Regions from separate parts of the Bacillus sp. F9_6S_D1_P_5 genome, predicted to be linked through region 3. Evidence: predicted binding sites of a transcription regulator. Region 3 holds the regulator's gene; each other region holds the start of a gene.
The links. Region 3 encodes Rex, which represses fermentation and respiration genes when NADH is low (regulators of the CRP and FNR family bind a similar motif). Its sites were predicted from a motif close to TTGTGAAATATTTCACAA; they were not measured.

Region 1 (10,819 bases), on a different contig from region 3:
TATGCGTATCGCAGAAAGAGCGAATATTGGAATTGCCTTTAGTGATTATACTTTAGCTGAATCTGGTACGATCGTTGTACAAAGTCATAAAGGCCAAGGTCGTTCTTTACACTTTTTACCGACTGTATACTTTGCTATTATTCCACGTGAAACACTTGTGCCTCGTATTACACAAGCAGTTGAGGATATGAACTCACGTGTAGAAAATGGTGAGGAAGTGGCATCTTGTATTAACTTTATTACAGGACCTAGTAACTCGGCAGATATTGAAATGAATCTTGTTGTCGGCGTACATGGACCATTAAAAGCAGTATATTTCATCGTATAAAAGAGGGGAAAGCAGGCCAGAAAATGGCCTGCTTTTTTAATAGAATAGAGATAATATGAAGTAGAAGTTCTCTCCTTTTTTTGCTATGTTCTTCTGGAAAGGAGAGGAAGGGATGTTCACTTATGTATATGCATTGTTAGTGGGGATGGTGTTTGGTTCCTTTTTTATGGTAATTGCGATGAGAGTTCCACTAGGGGAGTCTATCATTGTCCCTCGTTCACATTGTCATTATTGTAAGTATGTGCTAAAGCCAAAAGAATTGATTCCAATTATTTCTTTTTGTATACAAAGGGGACGTTGTACGAATTGTAAGAGGGCGATTTCAATTTTGTACGTAGTATTTGAACTTGTAACCGGAATGATATTTTTTCTTACGGTATATATGATCGGGGTGGAACGAGAGCTTATTATCATTTTATCGCTTTTTTCATTACTTCTTATTATTTCAGTTACAGATTACATATATCTGTTAATCCCAAATCGTATTTTAGTTTGGTTTGCCTGTTTACTCATTTTAGAATGTATTTTTGTACCGTTAGTCACTTGGCCAGATAGTATAGTTGGTAGTGGCGTTATATTCATTTTGTTATATTGCATGCAAAAGATATATCCAGAAGGGCTTGGGGGAGGTGATGTAAAATTACTTTCGCTACTTGGATTTATAGTGGGACTAAAAGGGGTTTTTATGATTTTATTTTTAGCCTCTTGCCTTAGTCTTTGTTTCTTTGGAGTTGGTCTCGTATTAAAGCGTGTGAAAATGAGGACTCAAATTCCGTTTGGTCCTTTTATTAGCCTTGGGGCAATATGTTACATGTTGATCACGTATGCAAAATAGAGAGGGGATAGAACATGAATGTATATATGGATGATCAAAGAAGTTGTCCATACGGGTATGTGCTCGTAACTACAGTAGAACGTGCTTTGCAAATGGTTCGGGATTATGATGTGAATATTCTTTCCCTTGATTTTAACATGGGATGGGGAGAAAAAAGTGGATTAGATTTTGTAGATGCTTTTTGTAAAGAGGGTTTATATGTAAATGAAATGCACTTTCATACGAATGATGTCATCGGTATGCACAAGATGAAACGGAGGATTAATAAGGGAAAGGAAGAAGGGGAAATTAATCCTCACCTTGTTGTTAAATATGTGGGGAGCTAAAAACTCCAAAGTAAAACTTTGGAGTTTTTAATGTTTCATATGAGCTTGCAAAGGAATAATCTCTTCTTGTTGAGCTGCTACTAATTCAGTTTCTTCTTGTTTTACATCAGGTACTTTTTTTGTTAAGTAATGGTATACCATACCGACAAATACAGACCCGCCAATAATGTTACCGATTGTAACTGGAATTAAGTTATGAATAGCACCTGCAAAAGAAATTGTCTCCGGATGCGGTGAAACTAAAGATAAGGCAAACAGTGATAAGTTTGCAATGCTATGCTCGTAACCAGATAAGAAGAATGTGAAAACGAGTAGCATCATCATCATAATTTTTGCTGTATCACCTTTCACTTGAGAAGGTAAGAAACAAGCAAGACATACGAGCCAGTTACATAAAATGGCTTTAAAGAATAATTGCATTGTAGGTGTATTCATTTTTCCTTCTACTACTTTATTCATGAAATGTCCGTGATCAATTGCTTCGAAAATTCCAGTTGCATAAAATAGTAAGGCAAAGAATAAAGCGCCAGCTAAATTGCCTGCATAACAAGCGACCCAGTTACGAAGTGTATCAGAAATCGTTGTTTCTTTTCTTAAAGTTGCTACAGTGAAGTACATTGTGTTTCCAGTAAACAATTCAGCACCGCCATATATAATAAGGACAAGGGCAATTCCGAAAAACATAGAAGCTGCTAAATAAGTTGCTGGTGAATCTGCAATGTGAAAAAAGTTACCTAATTTAAAACATAGTACAATAATAAAACCGATATAAATACCCGCAAGTGCGGCACGAATGAAATATTGCATCGGGTTTGTATCTAGCATTTGTTTTTTGCTCTTAGCCAGTTTGACAACATAATCTAATCCTTGTTCTAGCATGAGTAATACGCTCCTTTAATACATCATCTATAAATACTCCTTATATGAATAAAGTACATGGATTCGGTCATAGTTTCAATAAGTTTGTGCAATGTTTCACAAAAAGGACATACATACATCGAGAAAACGTTTACAAAAGATAGTATAATAGAAATTTTTCTGGACATTGAGAGGGAGAAAGGAAAAAGAAAAAGCGCTGTAATTACAGCGCTTTTTCGTCTAAATTCTTTTCTACTTTTCCTTCTACTTCTTTCGAGAAGAACCAGCCGCCAACTGCGATTCCGACTAATACAATCCAGAATGTAAGCTTCCATGGTGTAGATTCTGGGAATGAATGTGGAATTACATTTAATGCAGGGTGTGCTAATGTATAAACTGCTAATTTCACACCAACCCAACCTACGATTAAGAATGCTGCAGTTTCAAGTCCTGGTTTACGTTTTAAGATTTGTACGAAAGCAGTTGCTGCAAATCGCATAATGATTAATCCGATAAGTCCACCTACAAAGATTACAACGAATTGCCCAGTATCAAGACTACCAATTGTACCTAAGCCTGTTTTTGGTAAAGTCATTGCTAATGCAACAGCAGCTAAAATAGAATCAACTGCGAAGGCGATATCAGCAACCTCAACTTTAAATACAGTCCACCAAAAATTCTCTTGTTTTTTCTTTGCTTCTTTTTCTTCTGTTTCTTCATCCGTATTCTTTTTAACATACGTTTTAAATAAGTGATTACCAGCGATAAACATAAGGTAAATGGCACCGATTGCTTGCACTTGCCATACGTCGACTAAGAACGAAATCATAAATAATGATCCGAAACGGAAAACAAATGCCCCCGCTAATCCGTAAAATAGTGCTTTCTTACGTTTTTCTTCTGGTAAATGTTTTACCATAATTGCAAGAACAAGAGCGTTATCAGCTGCTAAAATCCCCTCTAGTGCAATTAGGATGAGTAATACCCAACCATACTCCAATAATAATGATACATCCATGTACATTCTCCTCTCATTTCTATAAGTACTAAATAAGTGAAGAATTTCCCCACTATTTAGTTTCCCCATACTCCTGCCTATTAACTTTGGAAGAATTTGGTAATGAATACAAAAAAGACCTCTGCCGTTAATAGGCAAAGGTCTTGCTAGACATATGTAATGAAAATGCCAACAAAGCCGGAAGAACTAAGTTCTACGTAATGACGACTTTGTTTCCAAGAAATATTCTTGGACGCTACTCCCCTTTGGAGATATGCTATTGTACTCTCATTATATGGATAAATTATACGGTTGTCAACCTGTTAAAATATCTTCATTCGGATATTTTATTTTTCTGTTCTTTTTACGTGCAAATGAAAAAGCAAGTGTTAAAGGTCCCATTTTCCCGAAAAACATCATAAAGATGATAATAGCTTTTCCGATCATCGTTAAGTGTGGTGTGAAATTCATACTGAGACCGACAGTCCCAAATGCTGAAAATACTTCGAAAGCACTCATCAATAGGGGAACTCGCTCAGTAATACTTAAAATTAAAATAGCAAAAAAGATAAATGAAATGGAAATAATAGTGATGGTCAATGATTTGACGATGAGAGTATCTTTAATAGATTTTTTAAATACGACAATATCATCTTGTTCTTGTAAAAATTTAAATACCCCAAAAAACATGATTAAAAATGTTGTTAACTTAATTCCACCACCAGTTGAAGCGCTCCCAGCTCCAATAAACATTAGAAGCATCATTAATAAAAGGGAAGGCTTTGATAATGCAGAAATATCAACTGTATTAAACCCGGCAGTACGCGTTGAAACGGCCTGGAAATAAGCGGCCATTCCTTCTTCAAATGGAGTAAAGCCTCTCATAGAAAGAGAATTGTGGAACTCGAATATGAAAATAAAAACGGTCGCAATAATATTAACGATTAGAGTAGAAGAGAGCATAAGTTTTGAGTGTAATGTAAGGTTTTTTAAATTTTTCTTTCTTTTTATATCTACGATTACTGTAAAACCAATCCCACCTAAAATAATGAGGGAGGAAATGACGAGATTGACAAGAATGCTATGAGAATGCGACATTAAATTATCGCTCCACACAGAAAAACCAGCATTGTTAAAAGCAGAGATGGAATGAAAAAAACTATAATAGATCCCTTTAGCAATCCCGTATTTTGGTACCCATTCGAAAGAAAGAATGAAAGTAGCGATACATTCGACTGTAAAAGAGAATAAAAATAACGCTTTGGCAAGACGAATGACGCCTCCAATATTCGTTTGATTTAACGCTTGTTGTAGTAAAATTCGGTTTTGAAGACCGATTTTTCTGCCGAGCATAATTGCAATTAAAACGGCAAAGCTCATAATGCCAAGTCCGCCCACTTGTATAAGCGTTAAAATGACACATTGGCCAAATAAGGTAAATACTTTCCCAGTGTCCACAACACCGAGCCCTGTAACCGTACAAGCAGAAACGGTTGTAAATAAAGCATCGAGCCATGAAATAGACGTTGTTGTAGCAATTGGTAGCTTTAATAAGCATGTACCGATAATTGATAACATAATAAAAGACAAAGTAAGAACACGGGGAGGACTCATGCTAATGTTAATCCGTTTCATGTTACATATCGTTCCTTTCAGTTTGCTCTTACTAGTATGTGAAAAAGCACGATTATGTATGTTAAAAATAGAAAGAGGCAGAGAATATCTGCCTCTAAGCCATATGTTATAGTATTATCCACGTAATTGTTGTTGAGCTAAAGCAACAAGTCGTTTCGTTACTTCACCACCAACTGAACCGTTAGAACGAGATGCTGTATTAGATCCTAAGCTTACGCCGAATTCTTGTGCAATTTCATATTTAAATTGTTCAAGTGCTTGTTCCGCACCTGGAACTAGTAATTTGTTTGTTTTTACCATGTTGATACACATCCTTATGAGTAGTCCAGTTCAGCTAAGTACTTATCTAAACTGGTAACGTTATTTTATGTGGAAACGACGTACTCATACGCGGAAGTAATCGGTGTGATTAGAAGTTATTGGATAGAAAAAAGAGTAGCAAATTTGCTACTCTTTTTTCAGTATTGTCGCTGTACCTTCCACGACAATATCATCGGATTGATTGTATATGTTTGTTTGCAACGTAATGATTTTTTTATCGTCCCGTTTTTTTATAACTTCTGCCACAACGCGAAGTGTATCACCAATTTTGACAGGAGCACGGAATGAAACGTTTTGAGATAAATAAATCGTGTTTTTGCCAGGGAGTTTCGTACCAAGAATCGTCGAAATGAAACTGGAAACGAGCATGCCATGAGCAATACGTTCTTTAAACATAGTCGTTTTTGCAAAAGAATCTAAAAGATGAATAGGGTTCACATCTCCAGTTAATTTTGCAAAATTGATAACGTCCTCATCCGTAATCGTTTTTGTAAGGGATGCTTGATCACCGACTTGAATCTCATCATAACGAAGCTCTGGAACAGTTTGTGCTTCTTGAAATGGATTCATTTTGGCCTCCTTCTTTTCCATATCGAAAAATGCCAGCCATCTTGATGTAGTAGGAGGAAGAAAGAGTTTTGTTTGTGCTGCAGTTAGCTCCCACATTTTTCTTACTTGATGGAAGTAAATAAATTTTTTGAGTTTTCCTCGAACTGCTTTGCGAGTTCTAGTTGTTTGGACTTGAACTCTCCCAAAAAAACTTCTAACTGTTTTTGAACCTCTTCACGTTGTAATTGTTGTTGTTCAATAAATTGTTTTGTTGTTTCTTCAAATTGACCGCTAGTTTGAGTAAGAATAGACAAAGATGTTTTCGTAGGAGAAACAGTAAGTTGGTGCATCTGAGTAGAAAGTTCATTCCATTTCCCTTGCCACTCGTTAATTTGATCATTTAAGGAGTTTCCAGTTAATTGCTTCACGTAATCTGTATATTGGTTATTGAACTGAGCAGTGAATTGTTGTAGTTCTTTTTCTAGTTCATCTACTCCTGATGTTAATTTATGCAAAGCGTCTTGTTGTTGTTTTAATGTTTCTAAAGTAAGTTGTTCTAATTGTTTCCCAGCTGAAGAGAAGAGGGAAAGAGATTGAGACCAGTTTTTCCAAAATGCATCGACTAATTCGTATGGTTTAGTTTCCATTGTTTGACCTCCAAATGTTTTTTTGCATATTGTGAACGCAGATTACTCTGCTGTACCACCAGGTGAAGATGAAGAATCCTTTTCATCCTTTTCTGGAGAAGTAGAAAATGGAAAGAATGCATTGGTGTATAACGTAAAAAACGTCCGCAACATATTTTGATAATGTTCAAAAGAAGTCGCACATGTTGTTAAATATTGCTCTCCATATTCTGTTAAAGAATAAATTCGTTTCGCTGGCCCGCCTTCACTTGTATCCCAAGTAGAAGAAATGAGATTTTCTTTTTCTAACTTGCGCAATGTTCTGTACACATTACCTTGGTCAACAGAAGAAAAGCCGATGTCCATTAGCATTTGAATGAGTTTGTAACCATGAAGACTCCAGTCTTTTAGACAGAGAAGTAAGAAAGGAACTAAGAAGTTTTTTGGCATGGAGTTTGGTTGTTTCGCTTGGTTTTTTTCCAAACTTTCTGGGTGTTCTGGTTCATTATGTAGCATGATTGTGCATCACCTCATGAATCAGTTAGATGGAATTTTTTGCTTATAAGTGCAATTTACACCTATCTGTTTTTAATGTCAACACATTTATTGGAAAATAAAGAAAAATAAAATATAGACTTGAAGTTTTATTCAGAATATTAGAAAATAGTGAATAGGTTGAATTGTTTCAAAAACAAAAAAGGGAGTGTAGGCGAAGTGATTGATCAAAAATTCGATCCATTGCAAGCATGGAAAAATGCTTATGAACAAACCGAAACATTTTGGGGAAAAGCGCTCAATGAAACAATTAAAACAGAAGAATATTCTGCTTGGATGGGCAGCGTTCTAGACTTGAATTTGTTTTATCAAAAAGCGTTAAATGATACAACAAAAAGTTATTTAGAACAGGTGAATGTGCCTACAAAAGAGGATATCGCTAGAGTAGCTACGCTTGTTATTAACTTAGAAAATAAAGTTGATAATATCGAGGAAGTTCTAGAAGAGAAAGTGGATTCACTAGGACAAGCTCCTACATTAAAGCGTGATGTTACGAAAGTAAAACAAGATATTCGCACATTAGAAACGAAAGTGGATCAAATTTTGGAATTGCTAGAAAAGCAAAATGCAGTACTAGCGAAACTACAAGAACCTGTAAAAGAAGAAGTAAAGCCTGCGAATAAGCCGGAAAATAAAAAATGATAATAGCGTTTGTTTATAACGTGAAAAAGAGAGGGGGAGAATCTCTTTTTCATGTATAAACAACGAAACATAATTAATATATGGACTCTATTCATATGAGTACCAAAATGATTCATAACAATCGTTCACAAATTCATTTAAGGGGGAAAAGAAATGGTTCAATTAAATGGCAAAGTAGCAATCGTAACAGGTGGGGCAAAAGGAATTGGAAAAGCAATTACAGTAGCGTTAGCACAAGAGGGAGCAAAAGTAGTTATTAACTATAACAGCAGTAAAGAAGCAGCTGAAATCTTAGTAAATGAATTAGGAAAAGAAGGACATGACGTTTATGCAGTTCAAGCGGATGTTTCGAAAGTAGAAGATGCAAACCGACTTGTAGAAGAAGCTGTGAATCATTTTGGTAAAGTTGATATTCTTGTTAATAATGCTGGTATTACAAGAGATCGTACATTCAAAAAGTTAAATCGTGAAGATTGGGAGCGCGTAATTGACGTGAACTTAAGCAGCGTATTTAATACGACAAGCGCTGTCCTTCCATACATAACGGAAGCAGAAGAAGGAAGAATCATTAGTATTTCTTCTATTATTGGCCAAGCTGGTGGATTTGGACAAACAAACTACTCAGCAGCGAAAGCAGGTATGTTAGGATTTACAAAATCATTAGCGTTAGAACTTGCAAAAACAAATGTAACTGTAAACGCAATTTGCCCAGGATTTATTGATACTGAAATGGTAGCAGAAGTACCAGAAGAAGTACGTCAAAAAATCGTTGCTAAAATCCCGAAAAAACGTTTTGGTCAAGCTGATGAAATTGCAAAAGGTGTAGTATACCTATGCCGTGATGGTGCATATATCACAGGTCAGCAATTAAACATTAACGGTGGATTATACATGTAATGAAGTAAGAAAAAAGTGCATATCCATAGCAGGAATGCACTTCTTTTTTTTAGAAAGAAATCGACCGAAAAGGAGATAGAAAAATGACTACATTCGTAACGGAATGGGAAAAGCAATTGGAGTTGTACCCAGAAGAATATCGTAAAGCATATCGTCGTGTGAAAAGAGCGAGCGAAGTTTTATTACGCGAACCAGAACCACAAGTTGGTTTAACACCGAAAGAAGTTATTTGGACGAAGAATAAGACGAAGCTGTATCGTTACATTCCAAAACAAGAAAAAACACAGAGAGTTCCAATTCTATTAATATATGCGCTTATTAATAAACCGTATATTATGGATTTAACTCCAGGAAATAGTTTAGTGGAATATTTAGTAGATCGTGGTTTTGATGTGTATATGCTTGATTGGGGCACATTTGGTTTAGAAGATAGTCATTTGAAATTTGATGATTTCGTGTTTGATTATATTGCAAAAGCAGTGAAGAAAGTAATGCGAACTGCAAAATCGGACGAGATTTCTTTACTTGGTTATTGCATGGGTGGAACGCTAACTTCTATTTATGCGGCACTTCATCCACACATGCCAATTCGTAACTTAATCTTTATGACAAGTCCTTTTGATTTCTCTGAAACAGGATTATACGGTCCTTTATTAGATGAGAAATACTTCAATTTAGATAAAGCTGTTGATACATTCGGAAATATTCCGCCAGAAATGATTGATTTCGGAAATAAGATGTTAAAACCAATCACAAACTTTGTAGGTCCATATATCGCTTTACTCGATCGTTCAGAAAATGAGCGCTTCGTCGAAAGCTGGAAATTAGTTCAAAAGTGGGTTGGTGACGGTATTCCATTCCCGGGTGAATCTTATAGACAATGGATTCGTGATTTTTATCAAAATAATAAATTAGTGAAAGGTGAACTCGTTATTCGCGGACAAAAGGTAGACCTTGCAAATATTAAGGCGAATGTCTTAAATATTTCTGCGAAACGTGATCATATCGCTTTGCCATGCCAAGTAGAAGCGTTGCTAGATCATATTTCTAGCACAGATAAACAATATGTATGTTTACCGACGGGACATATGTCAATCGTTTACGGTGGAACAGCGGTAAAACAAACATATCCGACGGTTGGAAATTGGCTAGAAGAGCGTTCTAATTAAAAATAAAAAATCCAACTAGCGTATGTTAGTTGGATTTTTTTATAAGAAATAACAAACTATAGAAAGGAGAAATTTATATTTTAGGAGTATAATTATGAAACTTATGACTGGTAAGTTGTTTTGGAATACAGGAGTTTCTATACCTTGTTATCCATCATTAGAAAATGATATGATATGTGATGTGCTTGTAGTCGGAAGCGGAGAAGTAGGTGCTCATATAGCGTATTTGTTAGCGAAAATTGGAATGCGTGTTACGCTCATTGAAAAACGAGCAATCGCTTGCGGTAGCACAGCTGCTAATACAGGTTTACTACAATTTTTGCATGATAAATCGTTAACCTCACTTATCCATACATTTGGTGAAGAAAAAGGGATACGAGCATATAAGCTTTGTTATGAAGCGTTACGAACGATGGAGCAAGTTGTACCGACTCTCGATATTGATCCCCAGTTTATTCCGCGAAGTAGTTTATATTATGCAAGTAAAAGTGAGGATGTTTCATTTTTACAAGAGGAGTATAATACGTTACATAATTATGGATTTCCAGTTGAGTATTTTACAGAAACTGATGTGAAAGATCGTTATTCTTTTACAAAACAAGCGGCATTATATACACACGGTGATGCCGAGGTGAATCCGTATTTATTAGCGCATAGCCTTTTGCATAAAGCAAATCAAATGGGAGCTACTATATATGAGCATACAGAGGCCATACATATAAAAAAACGCCAAAATGATTTAATTTGTTATACGAAAACAGGAAATCAAATTGTAGCAAAGAATATTATTATGGCGACAGGTTATGAAGCACTTTTCGGAAAGAAAGAAAAAAATACAACAGTAGAAACATCTTATGCAGTTGTAACAAATAAGGTAGATTCATTTGAAGGTTGGTATGAACGATCATTAATTTGGGAAACAGCACAGCCTTACTTATATTTTCGAACATATGAAAACCGTATTATTATAGGCGGGTTAGATGAAGCGATGCAAGTTCAAACAATTGGTGATACGAAATTATTGCATAAGCGTGATATCCTTATTAACATTGTAAAAGAGATGTTCCCGCAGTATAAGAAT
Region 2 (10,819 bases), on a different contig from region 3:
GATCCATATATTTCTTCTGCAAAATTTGAAGATAAGGTGTACCAATCTGTTTCTTTAGATGAACAAGTCGTTAAACAAGCGGGTTGTATTTTAATTTTAACTGATCACTCTAATATCGATTGGAAGCTTTTTAAAGGTATGAAGCGAGTAATAGATACACGTGGAATTATAAAGAAGGTGAGTGTATGAGTAAGAAATGTTTAATTACAGGTGGAGCAGGATTTATTGGTTCACATTTAGCTGAAGAGCTGGTGAAAAGAGGGTATGGGGTTACGATCGTTGATAACTTCTATAAAGGGAAAAATAAATATCATGATGAGTTAATGAAAGAAATTCGGGTTATTCCAATAAGCGTTTTAGATAAAAATTCTATTTATGAATTAGTAAATCAACATGATGTAGTGTTTCATTTAGCAGCAATTTTAGGTGTGAAAACGACAATGGAAAAGAGTATAGAGCTCATTGAAACGAATTTTGATGGAACGAGAAACATTTTACAAGCAGCGCTAAATGGAAAGAAGAAAGTAGTCTTTGCGTCTACTTCAGAAGTATATGGTAAGGCAAAACCACCCTTTTCTGAAGAGGGGGATCGATTATACGGGGCAACTTCTAAAATACGTTGGAGTTATGCAGTGTGTAAAACATTAGAAGAGACATTATGTTTAGGATACGCTTTAGAAGGTTTACCTGTAACGATTGTGCGTTATTTTAATATTTATGGTCCAAGAGCGAAAGATGGTCCATATGCAGGGGTAATCCCGCGATTTATTAGTGCGGCCCTGCAGGGAGAAGACATTCTCGTATATGGAGATGGAGAGCAAACACGTTGCTTTACGTATGTAAGTGATGCGGTAGAGGCAACGATTCGAGCGATGGATGAAAAGGTAAATGGTGAAATTATTAACATAGGTTCTGAGAATGAAAAGAGTATAAAAGAAGTAGCAGAAGTAATTAAAAAACTAACGAAATCTTCTTCAAAGATTGTTCAAGTTTCTTTCGAAGAGGTATATCCACATGGCTTTGAAGAAATTCCAAATAGAAGACCAGATGTAACGAAATTAAAAGAACTTGTTCGATTTCAGGCGAAAGTAACGTGGGAAAACGGATTAAAAGAAACAATTAATTGGTTTCGTGAAGAAAACAATGGCTAAGTCGTTATCAGTTATTATTCCTGCATGTAATGAAATCGATACGATTTCAGACGTTATTCAATCGGCAAAAGGATTAAATCCAGTAGAGATTATTGTAGTAGCAAACGGTTGTAATGATGGTACAGAAGAGGTTGCTGATCGTTTAGGATGTAAAGTAATTAAGTATACAGAGTTACTAGGGAACGATGTTGGCCGTGCGGTTGGCGCAAAACATGCGATAGGTGATGTATTACTATTTATAGATGGAGATTTTGCTATTCAAACTTCAAAATTACAATTATTCCTGAATCCCATTTTACATGATCAGGCTGACATCGTTTTAAATAATTTGGATGCGTTATTTTTAAAGAAACAAAAACCGCATTCTGTGGCAGTATGGCGCCAAATATTAAATGCAATGTTAGAGCGTGAAGAGTTAAAAGTTGATTCTTTATTATCTGTACCTCATGCGTTGACGAAAGAAGTTGTTCAAAGTATTGGATATGAAGGCTTTGTTAATCCTATTGTCGCTCATTTACGTTTAGTTCAAAGTAAATGGAGAATTAGTCGTCATTGTGCAATTGACGTTATTACGCCAAATAAATTTCGGCCGACCGAGCATGCTGCGTATGGCACGGGTCTTTCGCAATCTGAAAAACGGATGATAGGTGATCATATAGAAGCTGTAGCGGAGCGAATAGTAGGTAGCGATGAGCGCGGAGGATATTACGATGGCAATAGGAAAAGAGATAGTGTGTATCATACTTTAGATTTCGAAGATCTTTATCAAGGATGGGGCGTCACATCTAAATTGTATAAAGGAAAGCAATTATCGGTCATTATTCCTGTACAAGATGAAGAAAAAACAATTGGAAATGTTATAGATGAACTTCGAAAAATTGAACCTTTTGAAATTATCGTTGTTGTAAATGGTTCGTCTGATCAAACAGCAACGATTGCAAAAGAAAAGGGAGCAACAACAATTGTATATAAAGAAGCACTTGGAAACGATGTAGGGCGTTCACTTGGAACTTACTTTGCTAAAGGGGATATTGTACTGTTTATAGACGGCGACTTTGTTATTTCGGCAAGGGAGTTATATCCTTTCGCAAAAGCTATTGCAGATGGAATGGATGTCGCCTTAAATGATCTAAATCATTATTTAGATTTAAGAGTACCACTTCATCTTGTAACTGCATTTAAATATGCATTAAATTTAGCTTGTGATAGAAAAGATCTAGGAGTAGGCTCTCTTATTGCTGTACCGAATGCGTTCAGTCGTAAGTGTTTGAAAGAAATTGGGTATAGATCTTTACTCTCACCTTGTGTAGCACAAGTGAAAGCGATTCTGTCGGGATTCGAGATTGCATGTGTAAGTCGTGTAGAGGTCGATAAGATGAACCGTATTCGTCCCAGTGAACATTTTGCAAAAATAGGTCATCCTCCAGCTGTTTTGCGAATTATAGGTGATCATATAGAAGGATTAGAGCAATTAATTGCATTAGAAGGCAATCGTGGTGGATTCTATGATGGGGATAGAAAAAGAGATGTTTTAGAGTAGTAACAAAAAAAGTGTACAACATATGTACACTTTTTGTTCTGTTATAAAAACTATAACAGATTAGGAGATAAGAGTATTACAGCTCTACAATGGGTATTGTTCTTATATTACAAAATAGGACTCGTATATAAGGATACCAAAAAAATACAATTAAGGGAAGGGTTAATTATAAAGACTTTTAAGTGAAGTTAACACTATGTATATAGTAGTTTGCTCAACATTTCACAAACATGTCACAACTATTTCGTTCACTTTCGCCAAAAAGTAGTATTCTAAGTGTGTAAGCTGTTATATAAAAAATCTTAGTCCTGTACTAATCAAAAATGGAGGAGATTAGGATGACTCAAGTATTAGAAAATGTTAAAAACGCATGGGAAAACTTTAAAGGTGAAAAATGGAAAGCAGAGATTGATGTTCGCGATTTCATTTTAAATAATGTAAACGTTTTCGAAGGAGATGAATCTTTCTTAGCGGGAGCAACTGAAGCAACGAAACAACTTTGGGATCAAGTAATGGATTTAACAACGAAAGAACGTGAAAACGGTGGCGTTCTTGATATGGATACAAAAATTGTTTCTTCTATTACATCACATGAACCAGGATATTTAAATAAAGATATTGAAAAAGTAGTCGGTTTCCAAACTGAAAAACCATTTAAACGTTCTTTACAACCATATGGTGGTATTCGTATGGCGGAACAAGCTTGTGAATCTTATGGATACGAAATGGACAAAGAACTTAGTCGTATTTTTAGAGATTGGAGAAAAACTCATAACCAAGGTGTATTCGATGCTTATACACCAGAAATGAGAAATGCACGTAAATCAGGTGTAATTACTGGTCTTCCAGATGCATACGGACGTGGACGTATTATCGGTGACTACCGACGCGTAGCATTATATGGTATTAATCATTTAATTGAAGCGAAAAAAGCAGATTTAAATTTAACTGGCGGTGTAATGAGCGAAGATACAATGCGTTTACGCGAAGAGTTATCTGAGCAAATGCGTGCACTTCAAGAGTTAAAACAAATGGCTGCCTCTCATGGCTTTGATATTTCTAAGCCAGCAACAAACACGCAAGAAGCATTCCAATGGTTATACTTCGCATATCTTGCAGCAATTAAAGAGCAAAACGGAGCTGCAATGAGTCTTGGACGTACTTCTACATTCTTAGACATTTATATTGAAAGAGATTTGGCAAATGGTACTTTAACAGAAGAAGAAGTACAAGAAATTGTGGATCACTTCATTATGAAATTACGTCTTGTGAAATTTGCAAGAACACCTGATTATAATGAATTATTCTCTGGTGACCCAACTTGGGTAACTGAGTCTATCGGTGGTATGGCATTAGATGGTCGTCCATTAGTAACAAAGAACTCATTCCGTTTCTTGCATACATTAGATAATTTAGGACCAGCTCCAGAACCAAACTTAACAGTTCTTTGGTCTAAACAATTACCACAGAACTTTAAAAACTACTGTGCAAAAATGTCTATTAAAACATCAGCAATTCAATATGAAAATGATGACATTATGCGTGCTGACTACGGTGATGACTACGGAATTGCTTGTTGTGTATCTGCAATGAGAATTGGTAAACAAATGCAGTTCTTCGGCGCACGTGCAAACTTAGCAAAAGCATTACTATATGCGATTAACGGTGGTAAAGATGAAAAATCTAAAGCACAAGTTGGCCCAGAGTACGCACCAATTACTTCTGAAGTATTAGATTATGAAGAAGTTATGCATAAGTTTGATATGACAATGGAATGGTTAGCAGGTCTATATTTAAACACATTAAATGTTATTCACTACATGCACGATAAATATAGCTACGAACGTATTGAAATGGCACTTCATGATACAAATGTTCTTCGTACAATGGCAACAGGTATCGCGGGTCTATCTGTAGTAGCAGACTCTTTAAGTGCAATTAAACACGCAAAAGTAAAACCAATTCGTGATGAAAACGGAATTGCAGTTGACTTTGAAATCGAAGGAGATTTCCCTAAATACGGTAACAATGATGACCGTGTAGATGAAATCGCTGTAAATCTTGTGAAAACATTTATGAATAAACTTCGTAAACATAAAACATACAGAAATTCTGTTCATACAATGTCAATCTTAACAATCACATCTAACGTTGTATACGGTAAGAAAACTGGTAACACTCCAGATGGTCGCCGTACTGGAGAACCATTTGCACCAGGTGCGAACCCAATGCATGGACGTGATACAAAAGGTGCATTAGCTTCATTATTATCTGTAGCTAAATTACCATATGAAGATGCACAAGATGGTATTTCTAATACATTCTCTATTATTCCAAAAGCACTTGGTAAAGAAGATGATGTACAAGTACGTAATTTAGTATCAATGCTTGATGGTTATGCAGTAAAAGAAGGACATCACTTAAATATTAACGTATTTAACCGTGAAACATTAATGGATGCAATGGAACATCCTGAAAAATATCCACAATTAACAATTCGCGTATCTGGTTACGCTGTAAACTTTATTAAATTAACTCGTGAACAACAAATTGATGTAATTAACCGTACAATGCATGAAAGCATGTAAGTGAAAAAAGTGTCCCTCTGCATTTTATAAATAGCAGAGGGAGGCTGTTTCAATAAAGGAGGAAGTAACATGGTAAAAGGAAGAATTCATTCTGTAGAGTCTTGTGGTACTGTTGATGGCCCAGGAATTCGTTATGTCATATTTACACAAGGGTGTTTATTACGTTGTCAATATTGTCATAATGCTGATACGTGGGAGATCGGTAAAGGAAAAGAAATAACAGTCGAAGAAGTAATGCAGGATGTGACATGTTACCTTCCTTTTATTGAAGCTTCCGGAGGCGGTATAACAGTTAGTGGTGGGGAACCATTATTACAGCTAGATTTCTTAATTGAATTATTTAAGAGATGTAAGGAAGCTGGAATTCATACAACAATTGACTCTTCGGGTGGTTGTTATTCAGAGGAACCAGAATTCCAAAACAAGCTAAACATTTTAATGGATTACACAGATTTAGTTTTATTGGATTTGAAACATATTGATTCAAAGAAACATCGTAAATTAACAGGAAAACCAAATGAACATATTTTACAATTTGCTCGTTATTTATCGGATAAAAATAAACCAATTTGGGTACGACACGTATTAGTTCCTGGTATTACGGATAATGAAGAGGATCTACAAAAATTATCTAGCTTTATTCAAAGTCTGTCTAATGTTCAGAAAGTTGAAGTGCTACCATACCATAAGCTTGGTGTATATAAATGGGAGGCACTTGGACATAAGTATCCACTTGCGAATGTAGAACCACCTACTGAAAAAAATGTAGAACAAGCAAGACATATTTTACATGCAGTCTAATCCAAATATGGGGTTAGGCTTTTTGCTTTCTTTACAATAAAACCTAGAGTATATATAGAGAAAAGAGTATACTGAAAATAGAATATCCATATTTTTGTAAGGAATAAGTGGAGAAATTTACATAATTGTAAAGGGAAATCAAAATAGTAAAAAGAATTAAGAAGTAAAAGAGTGAGTATCATGGAATAGAGAACATTTGTAAGTTATTGCGAAAGCTCTTATAGGAAAGTATAATGTAAAGATATGAGCACAGATAGGATTAAGGGGTCAATCTTATATGCTTTGCATATCCACGACAGGTACATAGCTGAAAGAGAAGTATTAGAATCTGTTTATGTAATTTTTAAGGAAAATGTTTTTCCTATTGTCGTATATGCAATATGGAGAAACAATAAGCTAGGAGTGGATTTGTTTGATAAAAAACCCCAAGGTTTTAATATTAACTGCACATTACGGTAATGGGCATGTGCAAGTAGCGAAAACATTAGAACAAACATTTCGCCAAAAAGGAATTGAAGATGTAATTGTATGCGATTTGTTCGGAGAATCACATCCAGTTATAACCGATATTACAAAATATTTATATTTAAAAAGTTATACAATAGGAAAAGAATTATACCGCTTGTTTTATTACGGCGTAGAAAAAATTTATGATAAAAAAATAGCATCTTGGTATGCGAACTTTGGAAGAAAACGTTTGAAATTACTTTTACAAGCAGAGAAACCGGATATTGTTATTAATACATTTCCGATCATAGCTGTACCAGAATTAAAAAAGCAAACAGGTATTTCAATTCCTGTGTATAACGTATTAACGGATTTTTGTGTGCACAAAATATGGATTCATCGGGAAGTAGATCGTTATTTTGTAGCAACTGATCACGTGAAAAAAGTTATGGTTGATATCGGTGTGCCTGCGGAGCAAATTGTTGAAACTGGAATTCCGATTCGTAATAGTTTTGAGCTAAAGATCAATCCAGACATTATATATAATAAATATCAGTTATGTAAGAATAAAAAGATTTTACTAATTGTAGCAGGTGCTCATGGGGTATTAGGAAGTGTAAAAGAACTATGCCAATCATTTATGTCGGTATCTGATTTACAAGTAGTTGTCGTTTGTGGGAAAAATGAAGCGTTAAAACAGGATTTATTAGGGTTACAGGAAAAAAATCCTGATGCATTAAAAGTATTTGGTTATGTTGAAAATATTGATGAATTATTCCGTGTTACTTCTTGTATGATTACGAAGCCAGGCGGTATTACGTTAAGTGAAGCGGCAGCATTGCAAGTACCTGTCATTTTATATAAGCCTGTTCCAGGACAAGAAAATGAAAATGCGATGTACTTTGAAAGAAAAGGAGCTGCAGTTGTCATTCGTGATGATAGTGAGGTTTTTGCAAAGACAGAGGCATTATTACAAGATGATATGAAGCTTCTTCAAATGAAAGAAGCGATGAGAAGCATTTATCGTCCGGAGCCAGCTGGTCATATTGTGGATACAATTTTGGCAGAAAATCATGTAGAACCGAATCATATACCTATTAAATCACCTGCTCTTGCACAACTATTTACTTAATATGAAACCCTCTTTTATATGTTTAAAGAGGGTTTTTTATTGTTTTTATAAAATAAAGTAGTAACTTATCCACATGAAGATTACGCTTTCATTAAACAGTAAAGTCGAAATATTAACAACTATATCCACATTGTCCACAATTTTTAGAAAAATATCCACAATTATAACATTTACTATGCGTTACAACATATAAACGTGTGAAGGATTTGTTGAATTTATTCACAATTCTATAAATTGTGTGGATAACGTTATCCACACAAAAAAGGTTCCTTATTTATAAGGAACCTTTTTGTCTATTCTATCACGTAGAAAAAATATGTAATGAGAATGAATAATTAGGGGGGAAAACTTCTAATTATTCATTCTCACTTTAAATACTTTTCGAGCGATAACCCGCTGCGCGATCTGCTTTGCGAAATTCTCGTTGGTAGAGAACTTCTTGTGTACCAGATAATGTGTTTTTTGCTTTGTCACGTTTCTTTTTATCCATTACAAATCACCTCGTGTCCTAAAGTCACTATCTATCGTTTCCAAAGACATCGGGTGATATACGCATATGGCAAAATGTTAATGATTAATTATTTTTTCTAAAAATTTAGATTATGCTTCTTTTAATTGGTGAGTATCTTGGAACGTTGTATCTCGCATTGTAGCAAGTGTATATTGATCTTTTGGAATTTCATATAAGTTATATACTTCTTCATTTGCGTTAATTTCATCATAAACGGCTTTTCTTGTTTCGTTTGCTAGATTAACATATTGTAGTTTTTCGGCAGCTTTAATAGAACGAATATTTATTTTACGAATACGCATAAAGATTGTTTCGATATCTAATTCATAGAAAAGTTCACTAAAAAATGAATCTTTCGCCAATTTATTATAGCCTTTTCCATGATAAGGTTTGCCAAGCCATGTGCCGAGAAATCCGGCTTTTTCTTGCACATCAAATAAAGTAATTGTTCCGATAGGGTTACCCCATTCATCTAAAATTGTGCGTGAAATTAATTCCCCACGCTCTTCAGCTTCAATCGTTTGTTTCGTTAAAAATAAATATTCCTCATAAGAATAAGCCTTTTGACGCACAAAAGGGAAGACAGCTGGATCCACCATTAACTCGTATAGAACGTGGCTGTCGTGTAAGTCGCGTTTTTTCAACATACTAACTCCTCCTCACACGAGGGTAGCATGACGAAAAAACACCCCACCCTCGAAATTTTTATATCAATCTTTAAAAAATTTCGGGGTGGGAATCGAACCCACTAGAACCAGTTTCTAACGCTGGTGGCGCACCATTTGCCTTCCCCATTCATCAATTTGAAAATGATAATCACGACACAAATTGATTATGGTTTCATTCAGTTTATAATCGTATAATACTTTATCTAGTCAAAAAAATAAACTAGTTTTTTTTATTTTTTTTGTAAATTATTTTTCCATCAATCATGGTTAGTACAGGCTTGGCTAAATAATGGAAAGGATGATGAGTCCATAACACGAGATCAGCGTCTTTTCCAACTTCAATACTCCCAATTCTATCCTCTAAACGTAAATTTCGTGCTGGAAATATAGTGATTCCTTCTAGTGCAGTTTTTTCGTCTAATCCTTCTCTTACTGCGACAGCAGCACAAACATTTAAATATTGAATTGGTGTATAAGGGTGATCTGTTGTTATAGAAACTTCCACTCCATTTTTCGATAATATATGGTAAGTATCCCATGTTTTGTTTTTAAGTTCGATTTTAGAACGGCGTGTAAGAGTGGGGCCAACTGAAACCTTCAAATTGTGTTTCGAAAGCTCATCAACAATAAAGTGTCCTTCTGTACAATGTTCAATGCGTAAATCGAGATTGAATTCTGTTGCAAAGCGTAGAGCAGAACTAATATCATCTGCTCGGTGAGCGTGGATACGTACGGGTATTTCGCGGCGTAATGCTTTTAAGATTGGAAGCATTCGAAAATCAGCTTCATGCCCGTAGTGCTGTGCTTCATAGAATGATTCTCGAAGTAACCCCATAATTCCCATACGTGTTATGGATTCTTTTGTTCCATTACTATGGACCTTTTTAGGATTTTCTCCAAAGGCAATCTTTAAGCCGGCAGGCTCTTGAATAATCATATGATCAATACAAGTTCCAGCTGTTTTTATTACACAAGTCGTACCACCGATAATGTTTTGACTTCCTGGCATAACGTGAACGGTTGTGATTCCATTTTGTACAGCATCTTGAAATGCAATATCAAGAGGGTGGATTCCGTCCAAAGAACGGATATGTGGTGTTGAAACTTCAGATGTTTCATTTGCATCATTGCCAGCCCAACCAGTACCTTCATCATAGAGACCAAGATGAGTATGGACATCGATAAATCCAGGTAAAAGATGAAGAGCACGAGCGTCTATAACAGTCATATCTTGAGTAGGTTGAATGGAAGGCTTGACCTCGGCAATTCTTTCTCCTATAACGAGTACATCCCCTTGAAATTTTTGGGATGTAATAGGATAGACAATGGCTTGCTTGAGCAATATTTTCATAGGTACCTCATTTCTGTTACTTTACAATGTTAATGGAATTTAAGGGAAAGTAACTGAAAGATTATTTGTGTAATAATGCTCCGGATTCTAGAAAATGAAAGTTTTGAAAAGGGCCCCTGTAAAACTGTGTTTTAGAAGTACTACATTGTATGCGAAAGTATATTTTGTAATGCATGGTCTATTGCCGGAAATGTGTACTCATACCCATGTTCAATTGCTTTACTAGGTAATACATGTTGTCCTTCTAGTACAAGTATGCTCATCTCACCAAGTAAAGTATGAAGCATAAATGAAGGGACAGGTAACCAATGAGGTTTTTTCATTATAGTTGCAATGGTTTCTCCAAATTCCTTCATTCTTATAGGGAGGGGTGCTGTAATGTTAAGCGGTCCATCAATTTCTTTTTTGTGTATGATGAAATCAATCAGGCGAACGACATCGTCTATATGGATCCATGATAACCATTGGTTTCCAGATCCAATTGTACCGCCGATATAGAATTGATAGGGGAGTAGCATTTTTGGAAGAGCTCCTCCATCTGCACTTAATACGACTCCAAATCTTGCGTATACTGTTCGCATTCCGAGAGAACGAGCTTTAGATGCTTCTTGTTCCCATGAATATACTGTA
Region 3 (8,691 bases):
ACCTCCGTTGTATTTCGAAACTTACAGTCTTCCAGAAATTCTTGGTATGCAAACTTTAATAACACAAAAAAGACTACCTCCTCTCATCAAGGAAGTAGCCTTCTTCTAATTAACTATTTATACATTGAACAGCTTCACAGAGTGATGCTTATTACATCATTCCGCCCATACCGCCCATGCCCATGCCGCCCATGTCAGGCATTGCTGGTGCATTTGGTTCTGGTTTGTCAGCTACTACAGCTTCAGTCGTTAAGAACATAGCTGCAACAGATGCTGCGTTTTGAAGTGCAGAGCGAGTTACTTTAGCTGGATCTACGATACCAGTTTCAAGCATGTTAACCCACTCGCCAGTTGCTGCGTTGAAACCAACGCCTACTTTTTCGCCTTTTAGACGCTCTACAACTACAGATCCTTCTAGACCAGCGTTGATTGCGATTTGACGAACTGGCTCTTCTAGTGCACGAAGTACGATGTTGATACCTGTTGCTTCGTCGCCTTCAGCTACGATAGAAGCTACTTTTGTGTATACGTTCATAAGTGAAGTACCACCACCTGCAACGATACCTTCTTCTACTGCTGCACGAGTTGAGTTAAGTGCATCTTCAATGCGAAGTTTGCGCTCTTTTAACTCAGTTTCAGTTGCTGCACCTACTTTAATTACTGCTACGCCACCTGCAAGTTTTGCAAGACGCTCTTGTAATTTTTCACGATCGAATTCAGAAGTAGTTTCTTCTAATTGCGCACGGATTTGACCGATGCGAGCTTCGATTTGTTGTGTATTTCCGATACCTTCAACTACAGTTGTGTTTTCTTTCGTTACAACAACTTTACCAGCGCGTCCTAAAGATTCAATTGTAGCAGATTTTAAGTCACGGCCTAATTCTTCAGTGATTACTTCGCCACCAGTTAAGATTGCAATATCTTCTAGCATTGCTTTACGACGGTCACCAAATCCAGGAGCTTTAACAGCTACTACATTGAATGTACCACGAAGTTTGTTCACTACTAATGTAGCTAACGCTTCGCCTTCTACATCTTCAGCAATGATAAGAAGTGGTTTACCTTGTTGTACCACTTGCTCTAATACTGGTAAGATTTCTTGAATGTTAGAAATCTTTTTGTCAGTGATTAAGATGTATGGGTTATCAAGAACTGCTTCCATTTTGTCAGAATCAGTAATCATGTAAGGAGATGCATATCCACGATCAAATTGCATACCTTCTACTACGTCTAATTCTGTTGTGAAACCTTTAGATTCTTCTAAAGTAATAACGCCGTCGTTACCAACGCGCTCCATTGCTTCAGCGATTAATTGACCTACTTCTTCGTCAGCAGCAGAAATAGCAGCTACTTGTGCGATAGAAGATTTACCTTCGATTGGTTTAGAAATCGTTTTTAATTCTTCTACTGCAGCAACTACAGCTTTTTCGATACCTTTACGAAGGCCCATTGGGTTCGCACCAGCTGTTACGTTTTTAAGACCTTCACGAATCATAGCTTGTGCTAATACAGTTGCAGTTGTTGTTCCGTCACCAGCTACATCGTTTGTTTTGCTAGCAACTTCTGCTACTAATTTTGCACCCATGTTTTCGAATGCATCTTCTAATTCGATTTCTTTTGCGATTGTTACACCGTCATTTGTAATAAGTGGTGAACCAAATTTTTTCTCAAGAACAACGTTACGACCTTTTGGTCCAAGCGTTACTTTTACTGCATTTGCAAGAGTGTCGACACCGCGAAGCATCGAACGACGTGCTTCTTCACTAAATTTAATATCTTTTGCCATAATAATTGACCCCCTTGGATTTTTTAAGATTTATATAATTAACCGATAACTGCTAGAATGTCACTTTCACGTAAAATCAAGTAGTCTGTACCTTCATATTTCACTTCAGTACCTGCATATTTTGAGAAGATGATAAGATCACCTGCTGCTACCTCTAAAGCAACACGCTCACCATTTTCAAGCACTCGACCAGTACCTACTGCAACAACTTTACCCTCTTGTGGTTTTTCTTTTGCTGTGTCTGGTAATACAATACCACTTGCTGTTTTTTCTTCCGCTTGAACAAGCTCAATTACAACGCGATCACCTAATGGCTTTAGCATGAACAATAACCTCCTCATTTTGTTATGTAAATTTTATTTATTAGCACTCAGGTCACCCGAGTGCTAACACACTTATAATAATAAATAATCTCAATTTCTTTTGCAAGTAAAAAAATCATAATTTTTTCGCAAATTCAGTTATACACTTTTCTATATAGAGTCTCTCTTCTTCTACCTTTACCATATGAATCGTTGTTTCCACTACTCGTATGTTACAATATGAAAGGACACCCTAAGTTGTTTTCGCTACACACACAACTTTCTCCTGTCTTCTATTATAATTTCAAATAAGGATTTACAAAAAAAACATAATTTAAGTAAGGTTTATATCGTAGGTAGCATATTTACATGTTATCCTACCTTATCTCATACACTAGAGTTAGAAAGGATGGTTAAACCATTTGAAAAAACAATATTGGTGGGTTATCGTTACATACATTTTAATGCAGTTATCATCAATTGCTGGATTACCACTTCTCCTGAAAACTGGACTTTATGATAACAGGGGATTTACTAGGGAAGAGAAATTTCAACTCATAACTGGTCACTGGGCAATCATTAGCTTCTTTATTGCATTATGTATCGTACTTTGGTTACTTAGAACAGATATTCGTGACAGACATTTAGATACAAAGCGTTCTACTGTTCCAGCTACGATTGGTTGGATTTTTATCGGGTTCTTCTTAGCATTTTTCTCGCAAAGTATTGCCGGTATGATAGAAATGCGTTTATTAGGAATTAAACCTGGATCTGAAAATACAGCAAGACTTATGGATATCGCAAGAACGACACCTTGGTTCCTTATTGTTATATCTATAATAGGACCTATTTTGGAAGAAATCGTATTTAGAAAAATTTTATTTGGTACACTTTATAAGAAGTTTAACTTCTTTATTGCTGCTATTATTAGTTCTCTCGTATTCGCAGCAATTCATTTTGATTTCACTCACTTATTGGTATACACTTCTATGGGACTCGTATTCGCCTTTTTATATGTAAAAACGAAGCGTATTATCGTCCCTATCGCAGCTCATGTTGCAATGAATACATTAGTTGCAGTTGCTCAAGTTTTAATGAGCAATGAACAAATTCAAGAAATGATTAAAGAAGCTGAAAAAATGCAAGGCTTTATCGGAGGATTTTTATGAGAAACTCACCATTGTTCATGGCTGCATTGTACTTCCTACTAGGATGTATCTTTACCCGCTTCGCCATTACGAACGTAACAGATACAATCTGGAATATGTGGACAATACTATTTGCAGTTATGGCAACAATTGATTTTAATTTGGCACTTCGCCTTATATTAGTTAAATTCACAAAGAAAAAACAATAATAAAACGCAGAGGTCGCTTCCTCTGCGTTTTATTGTGGATAATTCTTTAAAAAGTAAACAAGTGTTTGTAACTCTACTGCTAAATCAATATGATGAATTCTTATATCGTCTGACACATTTAAGCGTGCTGGTGTGAAATTTAAAATACCATGCACACTCGTTTCAGCTAATCTATCTGCTACAGATTGTGCTACTGTAGCCGGTACTGTTAATATTGCCACTTGTATATCATTTGATAATCTTTCTTCTAATTCATCTAAATGATATACAGGAATGCCCCCGATTTCTGTTCCAACTTTCTCTTCACTAACGTCAAACGCCATTTCAATTTTTGTATTATTGTTTTTCGTGAAATTATAATGTAAGAAAGCGGTCCCTAAATTACCTACTCCAATAAGCGCTACACGTGTTATATCATCTTGGTCGAGTGTTTCACGGAAAAATGATAATAAATAATTTACGTTATATCCATATCCTTTTTTCCCTAACGCCCCAAAGTATGAGAAATCTCTTCGAATAGTTGCGGAATCAACCTTTACCGCTTCACTTAATTCGGCTGATGAAACACGTTGCTTACCAGACAGAGATAAGTTTTGGATAAATCGATAGTATAGAGGCAATCTCTTAGCAGTGGCTTGTGGAATTTTCTGCTGCTCCATATAACCTCTCCTCTCTTCCTATCTTTATTCATATGCTTTAATCAAATACAGAAGTTTAGCACTTATTAAATTCCTTGTATAATAGAAAGAAGAAGTATTCTCTCTGTATTTTAAACTATACACTATTTTTAGTATGATTGAGAAATATAAACATGGCAAAGTTAAGAAATTATTTGAGGTGAAAACATTGATTTTATTACAAGTAAACGCGCTTTCGAAATTATACGGTGCAGAAACGATTCTTGCAAACATAAAATTGGAAGTTCAAACGAAAGATCGCATCGCATTAGTCGGACGAAATGGAGCCGGAAAATCTACGTTATTAAAAATAATAGCTGGTGAGCTATCTCATGATGGTGGCGAAATTATAAAACCGAAAGATGTCTCAATCGGATACTTAGCTCAAAATACCGGTTTAGAAACGTCTTTAACAATTTGGGATGAAATGTTAACCGTCTTTACACACTTGCAGCAAATGGAGACAAAACTTCGAAGGCTAGAGCAAGAGATGGGAAAAGAAGAAAACTTTTCAAACGAGGCTATATATGAAAGGTTATTAACTGATTATGACCAATTGCAATTAGATTATAAAGATCAAGGTGGCTATCAGTACGAAGCAGATATCCGTTCGATTTTAAGCGGTCTTGGCTTCCCAGTCGAAACGCACCAGACGACGATTTCTACATTAAGCGGTGGGCAAAAAACACGATTAGCTCTCGGTAAATTATTATTAACGAAACCAGACTTACTTATTTTGGACGAGCCTACAAACCATTTAGATATCGAAACATTAACATGGCTTGAACAATATTTACAAGGCTATCCTGGCGCAATACTTATTGTTTCCCATGACCGTTATTTCTTAGATAAACTCGTTACACAAGTATATGAAATTTCGAATAAAGAAAGTAGACGATTTGTTGGTAACTACAGTAAATATTTAGATTTAAAATCAGCACTATACGAGCAAGAAATGAAACGTTATGAAAAACAACAAGATGAAATCGCTAAACTTGAGGACTTCGTTCAAAAGAATATAGCTCGTGCATCTACAACAAAACGTGCGCAAAGCCGTCGTAAACAATTAGACCGTATGGAACTATTAACAAGACCATTAGGTGACTCTAAGTCGGCTTCCTTCCATTTCGATATTGAAAAACAAAGTGGAAATGATGTTTTACAAGTAAAGGATGCAACTATCGGCTATGATGAGGATCCAATTATTGAACATGTAACAATGCGCTTAACTCGTGGGGATAGTGTTGCTTTAGTTGGTCCAAATGGAATTGGGAAATCCACATTGTTGAAATCCATTGTGAATAAGTTACCACTATTACATGGTGATGTTTCTTTCGGATCCAATGTATCTGTTGGTTATTATGATCAGGAACAAGCTAACTTAACATCTTCTAAGCGAGTTTTAAATGAATTATGGGATGAATATCCATTGCAGCCCGAAAAAGAAATTCGCACAATACTAGGTAACTTCTTATTCACAGGAGACGATGTACTAAAACCAGTATCTTCTCTTAGTGGTGGACAAAAGGCTCGGTTAGCTCTTGCAAAACTTATGATGCAAAAATCGAATTTATTAATTCTCGATGAGCCTACGAACCATCTTGATTTAAATAGTAAAGAAATCTTGGAGAATGCTTTAATTGATTATCCGGGTACCCTTCTATTCGTCTCACATGACCGCTACTTTATTAATCGTGTAACGACAACTGTTGTTGAGTTATCAACAGAAGGTGCGCAGGAATATTTAGGTGACTACGATTACTACGTTGAAAAGAAAAATGAGATGATTGAACGTGCTGAATTTGAACAACAAGAACAGCAAGAGAATCAAGCACCTGTTCAAAAAACTGTAGCTCCAGAAAAATTAAATTATCTTGAAGAAAAAGAGCGCAAAAAGTTGGAGCGTCAACGTACTCGAAAAATCGAGGAACTAGAACAAAATATTGTACAATTTGAAGAAGAAATTGCTACGTTAGAAGATCAACTTTGCTTACCAGAAATATATGCAGATTATGAAAAGGCTAGTGAAATTACAACGAAAAAGCAAACACTACAAGAACAACTTGATGCTTGTATGGCAGAATGGGAAGAATTGCATTTATAAGAGTATGAATAAGAAGGATGTCTCATCAGTCGGAATTTTTGACGATGGGACATCCTTTTTATCTTCTAGCCGTGGTCAACCTCTATTGCATAAACGATTCGACACGAGATACCGATTTACCGACAAGGTTTGACAATGTTAGCACCCCTTATAATAAGAGCATATTCCAAAATGTTTTTTAGAGATATCTTCTTCGTTTTTATTTCCCGAAAAAGGGTATATTTAAAGGTCAGACTTCGCCTAATTTATCCACAAGTTTATACACATATCCACCTTTATAAAATAAACCTCAAAATAACTTTTCCACATTATCCACAATTAACGAAAAAGTTATCAACATTTTATATACACAATAAAACCCACATTATCAACAGATAATATGGGTTTTATCCACAAGCTGTGGTTAATTTTGTGTATAACTATGCTTCAATATCTAATCCTGGATTTGCATTTAAAGCTAATGTAGCGCGTTTTCCTTGTTCATATGCAATTGTACCTGCCGCTGCAATCATTGCTGCATTATCTGTGCATAAAGATAAAGGAGGAATAATTAGCTCTACATTTTCTTTTTGTGCAAATTCTGCTTCTAAACGCGCACGAAGTCCTTTATTTGCAGCCACTCCACCAGCAAGAAGCACTTGCTTTACGTTATAAGCATCCGCTGCACGAGAAGCTTTCGTTACTAATACGTCAATTACACTCTCTTGGAAACTTGCTGCTAAATCTACCGGTGCAATTTCTATTCCGCGCTGTTTTGCGTTATGCACAGTGTTGATAACTGCTGATTTCAATCCACTGAAACTGAAATCATACGAATCCGGTTCTAGCCATGCACGAGGCAGATCGATTGTCGGTTCTCCTTCATGTGCAAGGCGATCAATATGAGGACCACCTGGATATGGCATAGATAACGTACGAGCTACTTTATCATACGCCTCTCCCGCTGCATCATCTCTTGTTTCACCAATTACTTCAAATGAACCATGTTCTTTCATATAAACAAGCTCTGTATGTCCACCAGATACAACAAGTGATAGCAGTGGGAATTGAACTTCTTTTACTAAACGGTTCGCATAAATATGGCCAGCGATATGATGTACACCAACTAGAGGGATATCATGTGCAAATGCCACTGCTTTCGCTGCGTTTACCCCTATTAGAAGTGCTCCTACTAAACCAGGTCCTTCTGTTACAGCAATTGCATCAATATCATCAAATGTGATATTGGCTTCTTTTAAAGCTTCTTCTAACACAACTGTAATTTCTTCTACATGATGACGAGATGCAATCTCTGGTACAACTCCGCCAAAACGTTTATGACTTTCAATTTGTGATGCAACGACATTCGCAATAATTTCCGTTCCATTTTTAACAACCGCTACTGCTGTTTCATCACAACTTGTTTCTATACCAAGTATAATCGTATTTTTTTCCATTATATATTCACCCACATTACGAGACCATCTTCCTGATTGTCTGCATAGTATCGTTTACGAATTCCACCATTTTGAAATCCGTATTTTCTGTATAACTGTTTTGCTACTTCATTTGATACACGTACTTCCAGTGTCATCGTTTTTACGCCTAGAGTTTTCGCTTCGGAAATAACTTCTTTCAATAAAGCATCTCCTAGCTTTTGACCTCTGTATTCTGGCAAAATAGCTATATTTGTTATATGTGATTCATCAATAATTATCCACAATCCACAATACCCAATTACACGACCATCTTTTTCTAGCACAACATAATGTGCATGTTCATTCATCGTTAACTCACGGTGAAAGGCATCTGCAGTCCAAGGAGTTGAAAAAGATGCTTCTTCAATAGCTACAATTTGAGCGATATCATCGAGTTCCATCTTTCTAAATATCATATCCATCCTCTGCAAACTCCTACTTGTTTTGACTTTCTAACCACTTTGTTTCAGCTTCAGCTAAACGAAGGTAACTAGGAACGAATGAATGTACATCTTGTTCTTCTTTTTGCAATCCTAAGAACGCTAACTCACTTGGTCTTGGGTTATTTTTAGTGAAAGGAGCAAATACAGCTTGATCGCCCAAATGTTCGATAATCGTTTCTTTATGCAATTTAACATCGTTACCAAGAAATAAAACAGGCTTTCCTTTATCTTTTAACATTTGCAACCAGTCTACAATAAGGATAATTCGGTCTTCTTCTATAGAAGTTAACTTCTCTCCTTCATATGTATATAGCCCCGTATAAATTTGTCCGCGTCTTCCATCGAATAAAGGACAGATTAACCCATCAAAATTTGCTCCGTTTGCAGCCACTACTTCTAAACTTGATACACCTACAATTGGTATTTGAAGTGACCAAGCCAATGTTTTGGCAGCTGTCACACCTATGCGAACACCTGTATATGATCCTGGTCCAGCAGCTACAACTATTTTCGTTAATTCTTTCGGTTTTACACCGCATTCTTTTAACAGTTGTTCTACAGCTGG

Region 1: the regulator Rex is predicted to act here: its motif matches at 2,453-2,470, upstream of ACUXEY_RS21710 (formate/nitrite transporter family protein).
Region 2: the regulator Rex is predicted to act here: its motif matches at 2,902-2,919, upstream of pflB (formate C-acetyltransferase).

The regions. Positions count from the first base shown of each region.
Region 1 covers NZ_JBTREW010000020.1:57,467-68,285, reverse strand. The annotation lists gene ACUXEY_RS21725 (LutC/YkgG family protein) at 1-328, shown strand, start outside; gene ACUXEY_RS21720 (prepilin peptidase) at 441-1,163, shown strand; gene ACUXEY_RS21715 (cyclic-phosphate processing receiver domain-containing protein) at 1,178-1,489, shown strand; gene ACUXEY_RS21710 (formate/nitrite transporter family protein) at 1,517-2,368, opposite strand; gene ACUXEY_RS21705 (TerC family protein) at 2,571-3,365, opposite strand; yybP-ykoY riboswitch at 3,456-3,621, opposite strand; gene ACUXEY_RS21700 (TrkH family potassium uptake protein) at 3,660-4,979, opposite strand; gene ACUXEY_RS21695 (alpha/beta-type small acid-soluble spore protein) at 5,094-5,279, opposite strand; gene ACUXEY_RS21690 (MaoC family dehydratase) at 5,427-5,870, opposite strand; gene phaP (polyhydroxyalkanoic acid inclusion protein PhaP) at 5,972-6,496, opposite strand; gene phaQ (poly-beta-hydroxybutyrate-responsive repressor) at 6,539-6,991, opposite strand; gene phaR (polyhydroxyalkanoic acid synthase subunit PhaR) at 7,190-7,672, shown strand; gene ACUXEY_RS21670 (acetoacetyl-CoA reductase) at 7,826-8,569, shown strand; gene phaC (class III poly(R)-hydroxyalkanoic acid synthase subunit PhaC) at 8,653-9,738, shown strand; gene ACUXEY_RS21660 (NAD(P)/FAD-dependent oxidoreductase) at 9,833-10,819, shown strand, end outside.
Region 2 covers NZ_JBTREW010000011.1:21,267-32,085, reverse strand. The annotation lists gene ACUXEY_RS14970 (nucleotide sugar dehydrogenase) at 1-189, shown strand, start outside; gene ACUXEY_RS14965 (NAD-dependent epimerase/dehydratase family protein) at 186-1,151, shown strand; gene ACUXEY_RS14960 (glycosyltransferase family 2 protein) at 1,144-2,691, shown strand; gene pflB (formate C-acetyltransferase) at 3,030-5,279, shown strand; gene pflA (pyruvate formate-lyase-activating protein) at 5,349-6,080, shown strand; gene ACUXEY_RS14945 (diglucosyl diacylglycerol synthase) at 6,493-7,659, shown strand; gene ACUXEY_RS14940 (YfhE family protein) at 8,030-8,149, opposite strand; gene ACUXEY_RS14935 (GNAT family N-acetyltransferase) at 8,260-8,817, opposite strand; gene ACUXEY_RS14930 (amidohydrolase) at 9,059-10,189, opposite strand; gene ACUXEY_RS14925 (TIGR01777 family oxidoreductase) at 10,330-10,819, opposite strand, start outside.
Region 3 covers NZ_JBTREW010000041.1:844-9,534, reverse strand. The annotation lists gene groL (chaperonin GroEL) at 152-1,786, opposite strand; gene groES (co-chaperone GroES) at 1,825-2,109, opposite strand; gene ACUXEY_RS27520 (CPBP family intramembrane glutamic endopeptidase) at 2,511-3,257, shown strand; gene ACUXEY_RS27515 (YdiK family protein) at 3,254-3,445, shown strand; gene ACUXEY_RS27510 (redox-sensing transcriptional repressor Rex) at 3,475-4,104, opposite strand; gene ACUXEY_RS27505 (ABC-F family ATP-binding cassette domain-containing protein) at 4,292-6,226, shown strand; gene tsaD (tRNA (adenosine(37)-N6)-threonylcarbamoyltransferase complex transferase subunit TsaD) at 6,646-7,662, opposite strand; gene rimI (ribosomal protein S18-alanine N-acetyltransferase) at 7,662-8,105, opposite strand; gene tsaB (tRNA (adenosine(37)-N6)-threonylcarbamoyltransferase complex dimerization subunit type 1 TsaB) at 8,119-8,691, opposite strand, start outside.